3 regions of the Mesorhizobium sp. URHB0026 genome follow, and region 1 is predicted to be linked to each of the others. Evidence: predicted binding sites of a transcription regulator. Region 1 holds the regulator's gene; each other region holds the start of a gene.
What was found. The regulator PhoB, encoded in region 1, activates phosphate uptake and scavenging genes when phosphate is short. The targets are predictions, from matches to a motif close to TGTCATNNANCTGTCAT.
Positions count from the first base shown of each region.

Region 2: a site for PhoB is predicted at 1,637-1,653, ahead of ACVWWD_RS12240 (ceramide glucosyltransferase). Genes of this name have one in related genera too.
Region 3: a site for PhoB is predicted at 1,259-1,275, ahead of ACVWWD_RS08070 (PhoX family protein). Genes of this name have one in related genera too.

Region 1 is NZ_JBSSCN010000001.1:1,026,250-1,029,523, forward strand. Features, by position in the region: gene xylF (D-xylose ABC transporter substrate-binding protein) at 1-32, opposite strand, end outside; gene ACVWWD_RS05155 (ROK family protein) at 298-1,533, shown strand; gene phoB (phosphate regulon transcriptional regulator PhoB) at 1,536-2,225, opposite strand; gene phoU (phosphate signaling complex protein PhoU) at 2,245-2,952, opposite strand; gene pstB (phosphate ABC transporter ATP-binding protein PstB) at 2,978-3,274, opposite strand, start outside.
Region 2 is NZ_JBSSCN010000001.1:2,451,045-2,454,318, forward strand. Features, by position in the region: gene ACVWWD_RS12230 (Hsp33 family molecular chaperone) at 36-1,067, shown strand; gene apaG (Co2+/Mg2+ efflux protein ApaG) at 1,141-1,533, opposite strand; gene ACVWWD_RS12240 (ceramide glucosyltransferase) at 1,753-2,904, shown strand; gene ACVWWD_RS12245 (O-succinylhomoserine sulfhydrylase) at 2,935-3,274, opposite strand, start outside.
Region 3 is NZ_JBSSCN010000001.1:1,582,002-1,585,275, reverse strand. Features, by position in the region: gene ACVWWD_RS08070 (PhoX family protein) at 1-1,196, opposite strand, end outside; gene ACVWWD_RS08065 (hypothetical protein) at 1,474-1,968, shown strand; gene ACVWWD_RS08060 (response regulator) at 2,146-2,808, opposite strand; gene ACVWWD_RS08055 (sensor histidine kinase) at 2,805-3,274, opposite strand, start outside.

The sequences.
Region 1 (3,274 bases):
CCCGCCAGAATGGCGACTGTGAATCTCTTCATGATATCCTCCCTGCGCCGCGTGTGGCGCGACCAAACTGGCCCCAAGGCCGGCACGAAGGCCCTATTTTTTCGAGCCTCGAAAAAATATTCGTCCATCGCCGGAACCCTGTCAACATCGATTCTGACGGATTTTGAGGTGCCGGAAGCCTTTTTTCGAGCCTCGCAATAAATAAATGACAGCCCCAGCCGCTTCTGCCAGTATTCGACCTGTTGCCGGAGGGTGTTCGGGGGGGCGTCAAGAACCGCGGCGACGGGGAGGGAAATCATGTCGGTCGGAATCCGCCACGACGATCTGCGCCGGCGCAATCGAGCAATGGTGATTGGAGCCGTGCGCCGGGGTGGCCAGCCCTCGCGCACCGAGATCGCCGCCACCACCGCCCTCAGCCACTCGACTATATCGGCGATATCAGCCGACCTGATCGGCGAAGGTATCCTGAGCGAAGGCAAGCCGAACGAGGCCGGCTCACTGAAACGCGGCCGGCCGCAGGTTGGCCTTGGCCTCAACCCCGAGGCCGCGGCGGTCATGACCGTGGTGCTGTCGCTGAATTTCCTCTCCGTCGCCGTCATCGACTACGCCGGCCAGGTGATATCGGAGGAGCAGCGCCGGCTGGACACGCTGACCATGTCGCGCGAGGCGCTGATCGGCGAATGCGTGGCCATCGTCCGGCGCCGCCTCGAGGATCCCGACCTCGACGTCGCCAGCATCGCCCGCATCGCGCTGGCGATCCAGGGCATCACCGACACCGAGGCGCGCGCCATGCTGTGGTCGCCGATCACGCCCCAGACGGACATTGCCTTCGCCGATATACTCGAAGCCGAATTCGGCATCCCCGCCACCATGGAGAACGACTGCAACATGATGGCGGTGGCGCTGCGCTGGCGCGACCCCGAGCGCTACCGCGACGACTTCATCGCCATCCTGCTCTCGCACGGCATCGGCATGGGCCTGGTGCTGAAGGGCGAGCTGTTCACAGGCACCCATTCCTCGGGCGGCGAGTTCGGCCACATGATCCATCGCCCGGGCGGCGCGCTCTGCCGCTGCGGGCGGCGCGGCTGCGTCGAGGCCTATGCCGGCAACTATGCCATCTGGCGCAATGCAGGACAGATGGGTGAGGACGCCAAACCGGTCGACGTCAGCGACGCCGACATGCGTGCATTGGCGGCCACGGCGCGCGAAAGAGACGGACCGGAACGCGAGGCCTATCGCAAGGCCGGGGAGGCGCTGGGCTATGGGCTTGGCAGCCTGTTCGCGCTGATCGATCCGGCGCCCGTTGCGATGGTCGGCGTCAGCGCCGCCGCCTTCGATCTGATCGAGCCGGCCTTGCGCGAGGCCATCGCCCAGACCGCCGGCGGCCAGCATTCGACGTCGATTTCCTTCGATACAGAGCCGAACGAATTGCCGCTGATCCGCGAGGGCTGCGCCATGCGCGCGCTCACCTTCGTCGACCAGGAGATCTTCGCGCCGGGCGTGCAGGTGAGATCCGGCAAGAACGTGGCCTGATCTCAATCCTCGCGGATCGCGTAGCCTGCGCCACGGATGGTGCGTATCACATCGGGCATGCGGCCATTGTTTACCGCCTTGCGCAGGCGGCCGACATGCACATCCACGGTGCGCTCGTCGATGTAGATCGTCTCGCCCCAGACATTGTCGAGCAACTGGCTGCGCGAGAATACGCGGCCGGGATGGCGCATCATGAACTCGAGCAGGCGGAACTCGGTCGGTCCGAGCCGGATCTCGCTCTTCTTGCGATAGACCCGGTGCGATTCGCGGTCGAGCACGATGTCGCCGACCTTGAGCACGCTGGACAACACTTCCGGCTTGGCGCGGCGCAGCAGTGCCTTGACCCGGGCCATGAATTCCGGCGTCGAGAACGGCTTGACCAGATAGTCGTCGGCGCCGGTCGAGAGGCCGCGCACGCGGTCGCTCTCCTCGCCGCGCGCCGTCAGCATGATGATCGGCAACCGCTCCGTCTCGGGCCGCATACGCAGGCGCCGACAGAGTTCGATGCCGGAAACCGCCGGCACCATCCAGTCGAGCACCAGGAGGTCGGGCACGTTTTCCTGGAGGCGGATCTCGGCTTCGTCGCCGCGTGTCACCACCTCGACCTGGTAACCCTCGGACTCCAGATTGTAGCGGAGGAGCACGCCCAGCGGCTCCTCGTCCTCCACCACCATGATGCGTGGCGCGATCATCGATTGATCATCCCTGCCGTCAAGCCGCCGGCACCGACATCGCCGTCTCGTCCTGCTTCGGACGGTTGGCGGGCAGTTGCGTGCCGGTCAGCACATAATACGCATTCTCGGCAATGTTGGTCACATGGTCGCCGATGCGTTCGAGATTCTTGGCGCAGAACAAAAGATGCGTGCAAGCCGTGATGTTGCGGGGATCCTCCATCATGTAGGTCAGGAGTTCGCGGAAGACCGAAGTGTATTTGACATCGATGCGTTCGTCGTCATTCCTGAGCTTGGCGAGGGCGGCGGCATCGCCGGCCGCATATTCCTCGACCACGCCCTGCACCTGGATCAGCACCAGCTGCGCCATGGAGTCTATGGAATGCGACAGGTCGCGCGGCGTGGCGGTGAGGCCGACGGAGCCGACGCGCTTGGCGATGTTCTTGGCAAGGTCGCCGATGCGTTCGAGATCGCCCGCCATGCGGATCGAGCCGACCACATGACGCAGATCGTCGGCCATCGGCTGGCGCTTGGCGATCAGGGTGATGGCGCGATCATCGAGTTCGCGCTGGCGCGCGTCCATAATGGCGTCGTCGGAGACGACGCGCTGTGCCAGCGCGTTGTCGGAATTCAGCAGCGCCTTGGTGGCGCCGCCGACCATGATGCCGGCGAGATCGCCCATGTCGCTGATCAGCCTGCTGATCTGTCCGAGATCCTCGTCGAAGGCTGCGACTGTGTGTTCGGCCATGATCCTGGTCCTCGTATGCGTGAGATCAGCCGAAGCGGCCGGTGATATAGTCCTGCGTGCGCTTCTCGCGAGGCGACGTGAAGATCTTCTCGGTCTTGTCGAATTCGACCAGCTCGCCCAGATACATGAAAGCCGTCTGCTTCGAGACGCGCGCGGCCTGCTGCATGTTGTGGGTGACGATGACGATTGTGTAGTCGGCTTGCAACTCGTCGATCAATTCCTCGATCTTCGCGGTCGACAATGGGTCGAGCGCCGACGCCGGCTCATCGAGCAGGATGACCTCCGGCTTCACCGCCACCGTGCGGGCGATGCAAAGCCGCTG
Region 2 (3,274 bases), 1.4 Mb from region 1:
AAGCGCGTTTGGACGCATGTGCCCACCAGGGCCGCATGGCCGCGCCCTGGAGCTTTGTCATGTTGGAAAGCCATCAAGTGACTGAACATCACCCCAAACTCGGCGAGTTCGGCTATGCCGGCGACGATCACGTCGTTCCCTTCGAGGTCGGTCCGCTCGACGTGCGCGGCCGCACGGTCCAGCTTGGGCCGATGCTCGACGCCATCCTTGGCCGCCACGATTATCCCGAGCCGGTCGCCCGCCTGCTGGCGGAAGCCTGTGTGCTGACCGTTCTGCTCGGCACCTCGCTCAAATTCGAAGGCAAGTTCATCCTGCAGACCCGTACCGACGGGCCTGTCGACATGCTGGTCGCGGACTTTTCCACGCCCTCGGCGCTGCGCGCCTACGCACGCTTCGATGCGGATCGGCTCGAAGCACTGGTCGGGGCAGGTGAGACGTCCCAGCAGACGCTGCTTGGCAGCGGCGTGCTGGCGCTGACCATCGACCAGGGCGCTCATACGCAGCGTTATCAAGGCATCGTCCAGCTCGATGGCGAAACGCTGGAAGATGCGGCACGCACCTATTTCCGTCAGTCGGAACAGATCCCGACCGATATCAGGCTCTCGGTCGCCAAGCTGCTGACCCCCGGTGTCGGCGGCGCGCGCGAGCAATGGCGCGCCGGCGGCATCCTGGCGCAGTTCCTGCCGCAATCGCCCGAGCGCATGCGCATTCCGGACCTGCCGGGTGGGGACGGCGATCCGCGCGAGCAAGTCCACGATCCGGCCGATAATTCCTGGCAGGAACTCCTGGCGTTGCTAGGCACCATCGAGCCGACCGAATTGATCGACCCGACCATCGGCGCCGAGCGGCTGCTTTATCGCCTCTTCCATGAGCATGGCGTGCGCGTCTTCGGCGGCGTTCCCGTCGCCGACCAGTGCTCATGCTCCCGCGACAAGATCCGTGGCATCCTCGAGGGCTTCTCCGCGCAGGAGATCAAGGACAGCACCGAGGATGGCGGCATCCATGTCGCGTGCGAATTCTGCTCGACGCAGTACGACTTCGACCCAGCCGAGTTTGCGGCTCAGTAAAGCCTTTCCTTCTCCCCGTTCCGCGGGGAGAAGGTGCCCGAAGGGCGGCTGAGGGCAGCGTGACCGTCGGCCCTCAGTTCACCGTGCGCCTTGTCCCCGGCAGATCGAGCGAGAAGGCTGGGATGGCGATGTCGAACGTCTCGCCGCGCTTGTTGCGCATCGTGTAGCGTCCGACCATGATCCCGGAGGGTGTCGAGAGCGGGCAGCCGGACGTGTACTGATAGCTGTCGCCGGGATTGAGTTCCGGCTGGTCGCCGACAACGCCCGGCCCGCGCACCTCCTCGACCCGGCCGGCACCATCGGTGATATGCCAATAGCGCGACAGAAGCTGCACGAACTCGTCAGACTGGTTGTCGATCGTTATCTGATAGCCCCAGACGTAGCGGTTCTCCTGGGGATCCGAACGATCCTCCAGATAGAACGGCCTGACCTGCACTTCGATGTTGCGCGTCACGGCGCGGTACATGAGCGGCTCCAAAACAATCCGACGACTTTCGACGCTCGCGGTGAGCAGGTCAACGTGCGCGTCTTGTCGCGCCTGGGATTGAAACGCAGGTGCCGGCAAAGAATGTCATTTAAGTGACACACGACAATGGTGGTGTGCGCGAACCGGGCGACTCGGCCCTCTGTCGAACTGTTGAAAACGGCCGCGACGCGGGCCGACTTCCGGAGTGACCAGATCTCGATGGAACTCACTCTCATATCCGCCTCGCTTTCGACCGCACTCATCCTCTCAAACGCTGCCAGCATCCTGCTTGCCGCTTCACAGCTGAAACGGCGCGCCACGATCGCCCCGCCGGCGGGCAGATCGCCGGCGGTGTCGATTCTCGTCCCGTCGCGCGGCGTCGAGCCCTTCACACGTGAGACGCTGGAACGCGCCTTCGCGCTCGACTGGCCACGCTACGAACTGATCTTCTGCGTCGCCCATGCCGACGACCCGGTGGTCAAACTGATAAACAGGGCGATTGCCCGGTTTCCGCAGGTGCCGGCCCGGCTGTTGATCGGCGACGACCGTGTCAGCGCCAATCCCAAGCTCAACAATTGCGTGAAAGGCTGGGAAGCGGCGCGCCACGACTGGGTCATTCTTGCCGATTCCAACGTTCTGATGCCTAGGGACTACGTCGAGCACATGATGGCGGCGTGGCGGCACGGTACCGGCCTTGTCTGCTCGACGCCGATCGGCTCCAGGCCAGATGGTTTCTGGGCCGACGTCGAATGCGCCTTCCTGAACACATTGCAGGCCCGCTGGCAGTATGCCGGCGAGGCGCTCGGCCTCGGCTTCGCGCAGGGCAAGAGCATGCTGTGGAACAAGCCGATGCTGGACGCCAATGGCGGCATCCGCGCGCTGGCCGCCGAGATCGCCGAGGACGCCGCCGCGACCAAGCTGGTGAACGGCCTCGGCCTGCGTGTCAACCTCGTTGCGGCGCCCTTCGAGCAGCCGCTCGGCCAGCGCACGTTTCGCGAGATCTGGTCGCGCCAGGCCCGCTGGGCGCGCCTGCGCCGCGTCACCTTCCCGCTGTTCTTCGCGCCCGAGATCCTGACTGGTGCGGCGGTCCCGCTGGTTCTTGCGCTGGTTGCGGCGGGGAGCGCCGGCGTCAGCCTCTGGGCGACCGCGATTGCCGTGCTGGCGGCGTTCTATCTTCCGGAATGCGCTCTGGCCCTGGCCAAGGGTTGGCACGTCTCGACGCGCATGATCGCGGCGACGGTCGCGCGGGACGTCATGCTCCCGGCCATCTGGGCGCGCGGCTGGCTCGGCGGCGCCGTCGACTGGCGCGGCAACGCCATGACCATCCGGACCAAGACGGCGGAACTGGAGGAGACGCCGTCGAGCGCCTGATCGCTGCTGACGACGCTGCCTGGACGAAACCTATTTGGCGGCCTTCAACGCTTGCGCGATATCTTCAAGCAGATCGTCCGTATCCTCCAGGCCGACCGACAGCCTGAGCGTACCGGGCCCGATGCCGAGTTCGGCGCGGGCCTCGTCGCTCAAATTCTTGTGGGTGGTCGTCGCCGGGTGGGTGATCAGGCTCTTGGCATCGCCCAGATTGTTCGAGATCAGCACGATGTCGAGGGCGTTCTGCAGGGCGAAGGCCGCCGGCTTGCCGCCCTTGACGTCGAGGCAGATCAGCGTCGAGCCACCCGACATCTGCTTCTTGACGATATCGGCCTGCGGGTGGTCGGCGCGGCCGGGATAGATGACGCGGGCG
Region 3 (3,274 bases), 560 kb from region 1:
TCGTCGAGCATATCCTTGTTGGCCGCGCGGTCGCCGGCGTTGAACATGCCCTTGGTGACGAACTTGTAGACATAGTCGAAGCGCTCGTCGTCGCCGAGATAGAAGACCACGCGACCGTCCTTGGCGACGATCGATTCGGCGCCCTCATGCTTGAAGCGGCCCATGGCGGTGCGCTTGCGCGGCACCGAGGCCGGGTCGTTGACGTCGACCTCGACGATCCAGCCGAAGCGGTTGGGCTCGTTCGGCTCCTTGGCCAGGTTGAAGCGGTCATAGTGCGCGCCCCATTCATAGGCGCCTTCCGGAATGCCGAGGCGCTTGTAGTTGGCGGCCTCCTTGTGGCCCTCCGGCAGCTCGCCGGAGAAGTAGCCATGGATGTTCTCCTCGGACATCACATAGGTGCCCCAGGGCGTGACCCCGCCGGCGCAATTGTTGATGGTGCCGAACACCTTGACGCCGGACGGGTCGGCATTGGTCTTCACGCGGTCATGGCCGGCGACCGGGCCCGACAACGCCATTTCGGTGTTGGCGGTGATGCGGCGGTTGAGCTTACCGTCGCGAATCACCCGCCATTTGCCGCCCTCCTTGCGGATCTCGACGATGGTGCCGCCATGGGCGGCCATCTCGACATCGACCTGCTCCTTCGAGAGCGGCGCCACCTCGGCCGACTTCTTGCCGTCCTTCTCGACGATCTTGACGATGCCCGGGAACATCAGATGCGGGTTGGTGTATTCGTGGTTGACCACCAGCAGGCCATGTTCGGCCGAGCCGTCGAGCGGAATGTAACCGACATAGTCGTTGTTGTAGCCGAACTGCCTGGCCTGGGCTTGCGCCGACTGCTTCGTGGGGTCGAATTCCGGCGAATCGACAAACAGCGGATCGCCCCAGCGCAGCAAAACGTCGGCGTCGTAGCCGGGCGCGACGTGGTGCTTGTCGTCGATACCGGCCTCCAGCTCGTCGAATTTGAAGGCCGAACCTTCCGCGGCACGGGCATCATCGGCGGCGATCATGGCCAGCGGGCTGACGGTGGCGGCGATCGCCGAAACAGCAAGCGAACCCTTGAGGAAGCCGCGGCGCGAGAATCGCGCGGCGATGATCTCGCCCATGGTGCGGTTTTCGCTAGGATTGTTGGCGGGGCCCTCGTTTTCCTCGAGCAGGCTGGTGCGGAATCGGGCGTCGGGGGATCGATGTTCGGTCATGGGAACCTCTGGCTTGGTTTTGGCTGGAGCTTGTTGCCTGTTCGACCGCTTACGGCAGGCTGATCACATTTTCGTGACATGGTATCTCCGCTGCTGCTCACTCGCGAGGGCGATTCTCCACGCGTCGCCCTGGGACTTTGGTCCGATCTTGCGCCTGCAAAGGTCCTGGGGGACAAACGCAACGGTCGGGGGTCGCTTCCGGCCACCACGTTTTTCGGCGATGTTGTTGCACTGCAACGTTGGGGTGGGCACGCCGGCTCAATCGACGGAGATCAGTATGCGTGGATCGATCACGGCCCGTTGTTGCCGTCTGGCTATCGGATCGGCGGCCGTCCTGGCGCTAACCATCGCTCCCTATGAAATAGTCTTCCATGGCTTCGTGCCTGGACTCGATGCCGCGACCGCACATGCCGACAAGGGCGGCAACGGCGGTGGCGGCGGCAATGGCGGTGGCAATGGCGGCAACGGTGGTGGGGGTAACAACGGCAACGGTGGCGGCAACAACGGCAACAGTGGCAATGGCGGAAACAGCGGCGGCGGGAATAGCGGGAAGGGTAAGAGCCAGGGCCAGGGCGACCAGAGCACAAGCCATGTCAACGCCATGACCGGCGACACGGTCGACGTGGACGGCAACAAGATTACAGTTCAGCACCCTGACGGCTTGACGGAAAAGATCGAGAACGGCCGTTTCAGCATGATGGATAAGCTCGGCCGCACGATCATCGATCGCCGTGCCACACCGGCCGATGCCAGCCGGCTCAAGGCGCTTTGAATTTCGGCGCTTTGGATTTCGGCCCCATGAATTGCGGCCCCATGAATTGCGGCCCCCTGAATTTCGGCCCCCTGAATTTCGGCCTTGTGAAGTTGGTCGACAGGCAACGACCAGTTTCACACGTCACCTCCGCCGCCCCCGGCGGAGGTGACCTCGTTTCGCGGCGTTCCGCGATGGCTACGAACGGTCCCTGTCGCGGTCGCGAAACTCGCGCATGATGAGGGCCGCTTCAGTACGGTTTCGCACGTTGAGTTTCGACAGCACCCCCGTCATGTGATGCTTGACGGTCTTCTCCTGCAGCTCCAGGCGCAAGGCGATTTCCTTGTTGCTCAGTCCCTCCGCCACCAGCCGCAGTATTTCGGTCTGCCGGCCGGTGAGTTGCCGCAGCCGGTCCGCGACCCCGTTGGCGGGCTGCAGGGACTGCACATCGGAAAGCAGCCGGGCTGACAGCATCGGCGAAAGATAGCTTTCGCCGGTTGCCACGTTGCGCAGGATATCGGCAAGCGCGCGCGATCCGACACCTTTGAGGACATAGCCGAGCACCCCGGCGTTCAAGGCCTTGGTCACATCGGCATTCGCCTCCGAAACGGTCAGCATGACGATCTTTTGGGCGGGATGGTCGGCAAGGATGCTGGCAACCGCGGCCAGGCCGCCGCCCGGCATGGAAATGTCGATGAGCAATATGTCGGGCTGCATGGTCGAGGCGATGCGCTCCGCGTCCTGCGCGGTCGCACCTTCGCCGACCATCTCGAAGCCGCCGATCTCCGACAGGCTGCGCGTCACGCCTTCGCGGAACAGCGGATGATCGTCGACAATGGCAATGCGGATGGCGCCGATCATGCTTGCTCCTCGACCGAAAGACGGATCACCAGCTTCGTGCCTTTCGGCCCTGTCAGTGTTTCGAATTGGCCGCCAATGCTTTCAACCCGCTCCCTGAGACCGGCAAGGCCCAACCCCTCTGCCCGCGCCAGATCGAAGCCCGGTCCGCCGTCCGATACTTCAACGAAAAACCGACCATTTTTCATGCCTGCACGCACCGCCTGATCCTTGCCCCGTCCGTGGCGGTAGGCATTGTTCAGCCCCTCCTGCACGAAGCGATAAATGCTGATCTTCTCAGAAGCGCCAGGCTCCGGCAAATGTTTCGGCATCGTAAGCGTCACCGATGTGCCCGTCCGGCGCTCATGCTCCTCGACGGCCAGCCGCAGAACGTCCGCCGCCGCCGCCGTTTCTATCTGCGGCAGGACCAGACCGGTGCAGATGCCGCGTATTTCGCGCATCGCATCCTCCAGCGTCTTGCGGATCATGG